2 regions of the Streptomyces sp. NPDC006529 genome follow, and region 1 is predicted to be linked to the other one. Evidence: riboswitches for the same ligand, from Rfam matches in the RefSeq annotation. Region 1 holds a riboswitch; the other holds the start of a gene.
What was found. A riboswitch is a leader RNA that binds a small molecule or an ion and turns the genes downstream of it on or off. The one in region 1 is predicted to bind cobalamin.

Region 1 (4,621 bases):
CGGCCGGGTTCGGTCCGCAGGGCGGCGTTGGCGGCGTACCGGCCGGCGGCGACGGCGGCCACCCCGGCGGCAGCGGCCAGTCCGGCGGCGGTGAGGGCGGCGGTGACGGCCGCTGCCGTCGTGGTTGCGGGGGGCACCGCTCCAGTGTCGGCCGGGGCGGCGGGCCCGGCCAGTGGAGGCGGTCGTTCCGGTGACCGGGGACGCGCGCCGGGCGGGCGTGATCCGGGTCTCACCCGGGGTCCCGGACGCACGCGACGGCGGGGTGGGAGACCCCCGGTCGGCCGGGGGTCCATCCAGCCCCTGACGTGCGTAAACAGGTGCATCAGCGGTCCAATGGGGACGAGCGCGGCGAACCGTCCCCGGATCGGTACACCGCTCCGCCCGGTCCAGTTCATCTTCCGTTCACTCAAGTTGCCTACGGTCGGCGAGCCACTGACGTCAAACAGAAGCCTGGGTAAATGGAGCACATAACGCTTCTCCTCGGGATCGTGATCATTACCGCTCTCGTGTTCGACTTCACGAACGGTTTCCACGACACGGCCAACGCGATGGCCACCACCATCTCGACCGGCGCACTCAAGCCCAAGACGGCGGTGGCCATGTCCGCCGTGCTGAACCTCGTCGGCGCGTTCATGTCCGTGGAGGTCGCCAAGACGATCTCCAAGGGCCTGGTCAACGAGCAAGGCATCCAGCCGGAGGTCATCTTCGCCGCGCTGGTCGGCGCCATCCTCTGGAACCTCGTCACCTGGCTGGTCGGCCTGCCGTCCAGTTCCTCGCACGCCCTGATGGGCGGCCTGGTCGGTGCGGCCGTCGCCTCCGCCGGTCTCGGCGCCGTCAACGGCGGCACGCTCGTCACCAAGGTGCTGCTCCCCGCGGTCGCCGCGCCCATCGTGGCCGGAGTGGCCGCGATGCTGGCCTCGCGGCTCACCTACAAGGTGGGCAAGAACGTCGACGAGAAGACCTCCGCCAAGGGCTACAAGGCCGGTCAGATCGCCTCGGCCGGACTCGTCTCCCTGGCGCACGGCACCAACGACGCGCAGAAGACCATGGGCATCATCACCCTGGCGCTGGTCGCCGGCGGTGCGCTCGCCCCCGGCTCCAACCCGCCGGTCTGGGTCATCTTCTCGGCCGGCATGGCGATCGCGATGGGCACCTACCTGGGCGGCTGGCGCATCATCCGCACCATGGGCAGCGGCCTGACCGACCTCCAGCCGCAGCAGGGCTTCGCCGCCCAGACCTCGGCCGCCAGCGTCATCCTGGCCTCCTCCAGCCTCGGCTTCTCCCTCTCCACCACCCACGCCTGCTCCGGCGCGGTCATGGGTGCGGGCCTGGGCCGCAAGGGCGGCGTGGTCCGCTGGTCCACCGCCAGCCGGATGTTCATCGCCTGGGGCCTGACCCTGCCGGCCGCCGCCCTGGTGTCCGCGGGCGCCGAGCTCGTCATGCGGACCGGTGACGTCGGCGTGGCCGCCGTCGCGCTCTTCCTCGTCGGCTCCTGCGTCGCCATCTGGCTCGTCTCGCGCCGCCAGGTCGTCGACCACACCAACGTGAACGGCACGCCGGACGCCCCGGCCGAGGCTCCCGGCGTGGTCACCACCGCGATCGCCGCCGTCGTCGTTCCGCCGCTCGCGGGCACCACCGCCGCGGTCACGGACGAGGCCTTCAAGGCGACCATCCCCACCCCGGCACCGGCCGCTCCCCCGGCCCCGGCGGCTCCCGCCGCCGCGGTCTGACCCACAGAGGAATCGGCAGTATGAAGATCGACTGGGCAGCACTCGGCTCCGTGTTCGGCGTCAGCCTCTCCGCCACCGTCGCCCTCGTGACCCTGTTCACCCTGGGCATCGTGGGCCTGTCGAAGCACGAGGCCGCGACCGGCCGGGGCGGCGCCGCCCACCTGGCACGCACCGGCGCCTACGCCTGCTTCTCGCTCTGCGCGGTGGCCGTCGGCTACGCGATCTACCTGATCGTCAGCTGACGCCGCGCGGTCACCCCCGCGCGTCCCACCCGCCCCAGCACGTCCGAAAGCTCCCTCCGGCCCACCGCCGGGGGGAGCTTTCGCAGGTCAACGGCAAGTTGACGGGCGTTCGCGGGGCGTGGTGGACTGCCGGAGCCAACACGGCGGCATGAAGAGGAAGTCCGGTGCGAATCCGGCGCGGTCCCGCCACTGTCACCGAGGAGCCGACGGCTCCCCGGAAGCCAGGAACTCTCGCCACCGGACACGTCGAACCAGGGCGCGGACCCTGAGTGAGGACCTACCTGCCACATGCGTGCCGATCGCGTTTTCGCGTACGGCGCGACGGCCGGCCTGATCGGCGACCGGATCCTCGGTGATCCGCGCCGCGGGCATCCCGTCGCCGCCTTCGGGCGGACCGCCGCCACCGTCGAACGGGCCCTGTGGGGCCACAGCCGGGCCCGGGGCGCCCTGCACACCCTGGTGTGCGCGGGGGGCGCGGCCGCCGTCGGCGCGCTCGGCGCCCGCGCCGTGCGCTCCCGGCCCGCCGCCGCCCGCATCGCCCTGACCGCCGCCGCCACCTGGGCGGTGGTGGGCGGCACCTCGCTGGGCCGCGAAGCCCTGGCCATCGGGGGCGCCCTGGCCGCCGGGGACACCGAGGTGGCCCGGGAGCGGCTGCCGCACCTGTGCGGACGCGACCCGCAGGCCCTGGACGAGCAGCAGATCGCCCGCGCCGTCGTGGAGTCCGTCGCCGAGAACACCTCGGACGCCGTCGTCGGCGCCCTGGTCTGGGGCGCCCTGGCGGGGGTGCCCGGGCTGCTGTTCTTCCGCGCCGTGAACACCCTGGACGCGATGGTCGGCCACCGCTCCCCGCGCTACCTGCGCTACGGCTGGGCCTCGGCCCGGCTCGACGACGTCGCGGGCTGGCCGGGCGCCCGGCTGACCGCGCTGGCCGCCGTGGCGGCCGGACCCGACCGGCGGGGCGCCGTACGGGCCTGGCGCGCGGACGCCGCCGCCCACCCCAGCCCGAACGCCGGCCCGGTGGAGGCCTCCTTCGCGGGCGCGCTCGGGGTCCGCCTCGGCGGGACCCTGGCGTACGCGGGGCGCGTGGAGCACCGGGCGGTGCTGAACGGGGCGGCGGGCCGTCCGGTCGACGCCCCGGACATCGAGCGCGCCGTACGGCTCTCGCGCCGGGTCACCTGGATCTCCCTCGGGGCATGCGTGGCCCTGCGGTCGCTGGTGTCGTCACTGCGCGCGTCACGCCGCGCATCCGGTCGTACGACGAAGGGAAGCGCATGAGCGGCGCACGGCGCGGCGGCGGACTCCTGGTCGCCGGCACCACCTCCGACGCGGGCAAGAGCGTGGTCACCGCGGGCATCTGCCGCTGGCTGGCCCGCCAGGGCGTGAAGGTGGCGCCCTTCAAGGCACAGAACATGTCGCTGAACTCCTTCGTCACCCTGGAGGGCGCCGAGATCGGCCGCGCCCAGGCGATGCAGGCCCAGGCGGCGCGGGTCGAACCCACCGCGCTGATGAACCCGGTGCTGCTGAAACCCGGCAGCGACCGCAGCAGCCAGGTCGTGCTGCTGGGCAAGCCGGTGGGTGAGATGAGTGCGCGCGGCTATCACGGGGGGAGGCAGGAGCAGTTGCTCGGCATCGTCACGGACTGCCTGGAGCAGCTGCGGGGCACGTATGACGCCGTGATCTGCGAGGGGGCGGGCAGTCCGGCCGAGATCAACCTGCGGCGCACGGACATCGTGAACATGGGGATCGCGCGGGCCGCGCGCTTCCCGGTGGTCGTGGTCGGCGACATCGACCGCGGCGGGGTCTTCGCCTCCTTCTTCGGTACGACGGCCCTGCTGTCGCCCGAGGACCAGTCGCTGATCGCGGGCTACCTCGTCAACAAGTTCCGCGGGGACGTGTCCCTGCTGGAGCCGGGCATGGAGATGCTGCGCGGGCTGACCGGGCGGGCGACCTACGGGGTGCTGCCCTTCCGGCACGGGCTCGGCATCGACGAGGAGGACGGCCTGCGGGTCTCGCTGCGCGGCGCCGTACGGGAGTCCGTGGTCGCCCCGCCGGTGGGCGAGGACGTGCTGCGGGTGGCGGTGTGCGCGGTCCCGCTGATGTCGAACTTCACGGACGTGGACGCGCTGGCCGCCGAACCGGGCGTCGTGGTGCGGTTCGTGGACCGGGCCGAGGAACTGGCCGACGCCGACCTGGTCGTCGTCCCCGGCACCCGCGGCACCGTGAAGGCGCTGGCCTGGCTGCGCGAGCGCGGCCTCGCCGACGCGCTGGCCCGGCGGGCCGCCGAGGGGCGGCCGGTTCTGGGCGTCTGCGGTGGCTTCCAGGTGCTGGGCGAGTCCATCGAGGACGAGGTCGAGTCCCGGGCCGGGGTCGTCGAGGGGCTCGGGCTGCTGCCCGTGCGCGTCCGCTTCGAGCGGGAGAAGACCCTCGCGCGGCCGAGCGGGAGCGCGCTGGGCGAGAGCGTCCAGGGGTACGAGATCCACCACGGCGTGGCCGATGTGCGGGGCGGCACCCCCTTCCTGGACGGGTGCCGGGTCGGTGAGGTGTGGGGCACCCACTGGCACGGGTCGCTGGAGAGCGACGGCTTCCGGCGGGCCTTCCTGCGGGAGGTCGCGCGGGCCGCCGGCCGCCGGTTCGTTCCGGCCCCGGACA
Region 2 (4,621 bases), on a different contig from region 1:
CCATCTTCGCGGCCAGGTCCGGTACGGCCGGGTCCGACAGGGTGCAGATCACCTCGTTGTCGGCGGGCAGCCGCTTGCGGGTGACCCCGCTGGCGACCATGCGGACGTCGCACAGGATGGGCGCCCCCGCGTTCAGCGCGGCGCGGGCGCGCAGCACCACGTCCGGCGTGTACCCCAGATCCTTGGTCAGGTCGGTCATCCCGCACGCGTGGATCATGCGTACGGCGACCTGCGACACCGAGGCGGGCAGCCCGGCGAGGTCCGCCTCGGCGCGGATCGTGGCAAAGGACTGGCGGTAGATCGCGGCGCCGTCCTTCTCGTACTCGAACACTGTGTACTCGCTCATCTCTTCAACTACATCTGCCGCTGAGGCTGCTGGGTGTGCTGGGTCGGGTGGGGCTGGTGGAACGCGGCTTCCGCATCCGCTTCCGCGAGGGCGGCGGTCAGGTCCTCGGGGGTGGCCGGTACGTCCTCCCGCACCGCGTGCCCGGCGCGCGGGCCGGCCACGGTGACGCCGTACCCCCGGGGCCCGGCGACCAGGTCCACCCAGGCGCGGGCGCGCGGGTGCCCGCAGCGCCGCTCGCACCCGGACCAGTGCACGGGCAGTGCCGGTGCCGCGGGGACCGGTGCGTCCGGTCCGCCCGCCGCGCCCGAACGGGCCACGACCGCGCGGGCGTCGGCCCGTACGTCGGCCAGCGCCTTCGCGCAGCCGGGCCGCCCGGTGCAGGCGCTCACGTTCTCCCACGGGTCGCCGGGCGCCGTGACCAGCCCGGCGTCGGCGAGCCGGGCGAGGGTGTCGGCGGCCGTGGCCGCGCGGACACCGGGAACGACGATCCCGCGCCAGGGCGTGAGCCGCAGGGTCCCGGCCGCGGCGGTGGCCGTGGCGGCGAGCAGGCGCCACTGGGCGCTGGTCAGCCGGCCCAGCGGGGCCAGTACCGAGAGGGCGACGTGGTCCGGGTCCAGTCCCGCCACCGGACCCGGGCGGGGCCCGGGTCCGGTCCGGCGCCGGAAGCCGTGGGCCCGCTCGGCCGAAATGCCCCGCTCCCGCAACCGCTTGAGCAACTCCCCGGACTCCGGGCGTTGTTCGACGGGAAGCTCGCTCACCCGCCAGGCCTTGGTGCCGGCTTCGTGGACCACGTCGAGGAAGTACCGGGCGACCGTCAGGGCCGCCCGGGGGGCGTCCTGGTGGCCCACGGCGACCGCGTCGGTGTCATCGTGCGTCCACAGCACGGCCATTCCGCGCTTCAGGGCCAGCACGTGCACGTCGGGTGCGAGCGAGGACACGTCGCCGCGTCCGTCGTCGAGGGCGAAGAGGAAGCGCCCGGACAGCGCGGCCGCGGGCCCGCTCGCGCACAGCAGCCGGTCCAGCGCGCCGACCCACGGCGTGACGTCGGGGCGACCCTGCCGGTCGAGCCCGGAGAGGGGCGAGGCGACGATGTTGCGGACGCGTTCGTGGGTGGCCGCTGCGGCGGGCAGCAGTCCGGCGGCGGTCAGCAGGGCGGCGAGTTCGCCGCCGCAGCTCGCGCCGAGGCCGCGCAGCTGCGCGTTGCCCCGCGAGGTGAGGTCGAGGTGCCCGTCGCCGAGCCGGTCCGCGGCGTCGGCCACTGCGGCGGCGGCATCCGCCGTGAGCAGACCCCCGGGGATCCGGATCCGGGCGAGGTGCCCGTCGTCCGCCGCGTGCAAGCGCAGCGCGCCGGGGCAGGCGTCGCCGCGGTCCCGTATGACGGGTTCGTCCCGGGATGCGGCGGAAGAGGGCGGGGGCATGGCGGCGAGCATACCCACGATCGGCGCCCGCCGACCTGTGTCCGTCACCACGCCCCGTCCCCCCGGCCACGCCCCGCCGCCCCGGGCTCTGCCCGCCCGCATGCCGTCGCCGCGCCCCGGCCCGACCTGGCCCGGCACGCCCGCATGCCACCGACCCGGCCCGGCCTGGCCCGGCACGCCCCCATGCCACCGACCCGGCCCGGCGCACGCCCAGATGCCGCCGGCCCCGCGGCCCGGGCCTGCGCGCCCGTCAGCCGCCGGTGCGTTGGCGACTGCCGCCATGTGGAGCCTCCGGCGGCGCCTCAAACGCCGGCGAGGCTGAAATTTGCCCGCATCCCGGCGCAGCCAATTCCAGCCCCCACACCCTGGCCACACAACCACCCCAGTCCGATCCGGCCTGCCCGGCACCCCGGTCGCCAAAATCAGCCCGCCCGGCGTTTGAGGGCCCGCCGGAGGCCCCACCACCCGCACCCGCCAACACAGCCAAGGCCACCACCACCCCGGCCCAACGACCCACCCGCCTGCCAATCCCAGCCCGCCCAACACCCGCAGCCACACACCCACCCCCAGCCACACCCAGCCCGCCCAGCACCCGCGGCCACCCGACCACCCGAACCAAATCCAGCCCGCCCGGCGATTGAGGGCACACCACAGGCCCCACGACCCGCACCCGCCGCCAAAACCCGGCCCCGCACCACCAAACCCCGGCCCCGCGCCAGCGATCCACCCCGGGAACCGCCCCCACCTGCCATCCGCTCGCCCCGGCACCTAAGATGGCCCCTCGACGGGCCATTCGGCCCGTCATCGCCGAGGACGGCGACATGGGAGGAAGCCCGGTGCGATTCCGGCGCGGTCCCGCCACTGTGAATCCGGCAGCGCCCCACCGCGCCACCGGGTGAGTCAGGAACTCCCGTCGTCCTCACTGCCCGGGGCGCGGAAACCCCGAGGAAGGCCCGCCGCCGCATGATCCTGCTGCTGTCGACGTCCGACACCGATCTGCTCAGTGCCCGCGCCTCGGACGACGGCCCGGTCCCGTACCGGTTCGCGAACCCTTCCCGGCTCCCCCTCGACGACCTCCCCGCGCTGCTCGACGGCGTGGACCTGGTCGTCGTACGCCTCCTCGGCGGCCTGCGCGCCTGGCAGGAGGGGCTCGACCTGCTCCTCGCCGCCGACCAGCCCCGGCCGGTCGTCGTCCTGACCGGCGAACAGGCCCCCGACGCCCAGCTGATGGAGGCCTCCACCGTCCCCATCGGCATCGCGGCCGAGGCCCACGCCTACCTCGCGCACGGCGGCCCGGCCAACCTGGAGCAGCTGGCCCGCTTCCTCTCGGACACCGTGCTGCTCACCGGCCACGGCTTCGACCCGCCCGCGGCCGCGCCCACCTGGGGCAGGCTGGAGCGCGCGGCGGTGCCGGCCACGGGCCCCCGGATCGCGGTGCTCTACTACCGCGCCCACCACATGAGCGGCAACACCGCCTTCGTGCACGGCCTCGCGGACGCCGTGGTGGACGCGGGCGGCGTGCCCGTGCCGCTGTACGTCTCCTCGCTGCGCTCCCCCGAGCCGGAACTGCTCGCGGAGCTGGCGACGGCGGACGCCATCGTGACCACGGTCCTGGCGGCGGGCGGCACCCGCCCCGCCGAGGCCTCGGCGGGCGGCGACGACGAGTCGTGGGACGCGGGCGCGCTCGCCGCCCTCGACGTACCGATCCTGCAGGCGCTGTGCCTGACCGGTTCCCGCGAGACGTGGCAGGAGAGCGACGAGGGCCTGTCCCCGCTCGACTCGGCCAGCCAGGTCGCGGTACCGGAGTTCGACGGCCGGCTGATCACCGTCCCGTTCTCCTTCAAGGAGATCGACGAGGACGGCCTCCCGGCGTACGTCGCCGATCCCGAGCGGGCCGCCCGCGTCGCGGGCATCGCCGTACGCCACGCCCGGCTGCGGCACACCCCGAACGCCGAGAAGCGGATCGCGCTCGTCCTCTCCGCGTACCCCACCAAGCACTCCCGCATCGGCAACGCCGTCGGTCTCGACACCCCCGCCAGCGCCGTCGCACTGCTGCGCCGCCTGATCGCGGAGGGCTACGACTTCGGCCCGGCCGAGGAGATCCCCGGTCTGGTCTCCGGCGACGGGGACGAGCTGATCCGCGCGCTGATCGAGGCCGGCGGCCACGACCAGGACTGGCTCACCGAGGAGCAGCTGGCCCGCAACCCGGTCCGGATCCCGGCCGCCGACTACCGCCGCTGGTACGCCACGCTCCCCGGCGAGCTGCGCGAAGGCGTCGAGGAGCACTGGGGGCAGGCGCCCGGCAACATGTTCCTGGACCGCTCGCGCACCGCGGCCGGCGGCGACCCCGACGGCGACATCGTGCTGGCGGCGCTGCGCCGCGGGAACCTGCTCATCCTCATCCAGCCGCCGCGCGGCTTCGGCGAGAACCCGATCGCGATCTACCACGACCCGGACCTCCCGCCCTCGCACCACTACCTCGCCGCCTACCGCTGGATCCAGGCCGCGGCCGAGGACGGCGGTTTCGGCGCCGACGCCATGATCCACCTGGGCAAGCACGGCAACCTGGAGTGGCTGCCCGGCAAGAACGCCGGCCTCTCCGCCTCCTGTGCGCCGGACGCCGCGCTCGGCGACCTCCCGCTCGTCTACCCGTTCCTGGTCAACGACCCGGGCGAGGGCACCCAGGCCAAGCGCCGCGTGCACGCGACCCTGGTCGACCACCTGGTGCCGCCGATGGCCCGCGCGGAGTCGTACGGCGACATCGCGCGCCTGGAGCAGCACCTGGACGAGTACGCGCAGATCTCCTCCATGGACCCGGCCAAGCTGCCCGCGATCCGAGCCCAGATCTGGACCCTGA

Region 2: linked by a shared signal. The riboswitch ahead of cobN (cobaltochelatase subunit CobN) and the one ahead of ABZY31_RS14085 (cobalamin biosynthesis protein) in region 1 are both predicted to bind cobalamin.

Annotation. Positions count from the first base shown of each region.
Region 1 covers NZ_JBEXPB010000015.1:54,042-58,662, forward strand. Annotated here, with positions in the region: gene ABZY31_RS14070 (alpha/beta fold hydrolase) at 1-137, opposite strand, end outside; gene ABZY31_RS14075 (inorganic phosphate transporter) at 459-1,730, shown strand; gene ABZY31_RS14080 (hypothetical protein) at 1,751-1,972, shown strand; cobalamin riboswitch at 2,085-2,224, shown strand; gene ABZY31_RS14085 (cobalamin biosynthesis protein) at 2,261-3,247, shown strand; partial or broken gene ABZY31_RS14090 (cobyric acid synthase) at 3,244-4,621, shown strand, end outside.
Region 2 covers NZ_JBEXPB010000005.1:206,820-211,440, reverse strand. Annotated here, with positions in the region: gene ABZY31_RS06930 (precorrin-8X methylmutase) at 1-346, opposite strand, end outside; gene cobG (precorrin-3B synthase) at 355-1,764, opposite strand; cobalamin riboswitch at 2,532-2,695, shown strand; gene cobN (cobaltochelatase subunit CobN) at 2,728-4,621, shown strand, end outside.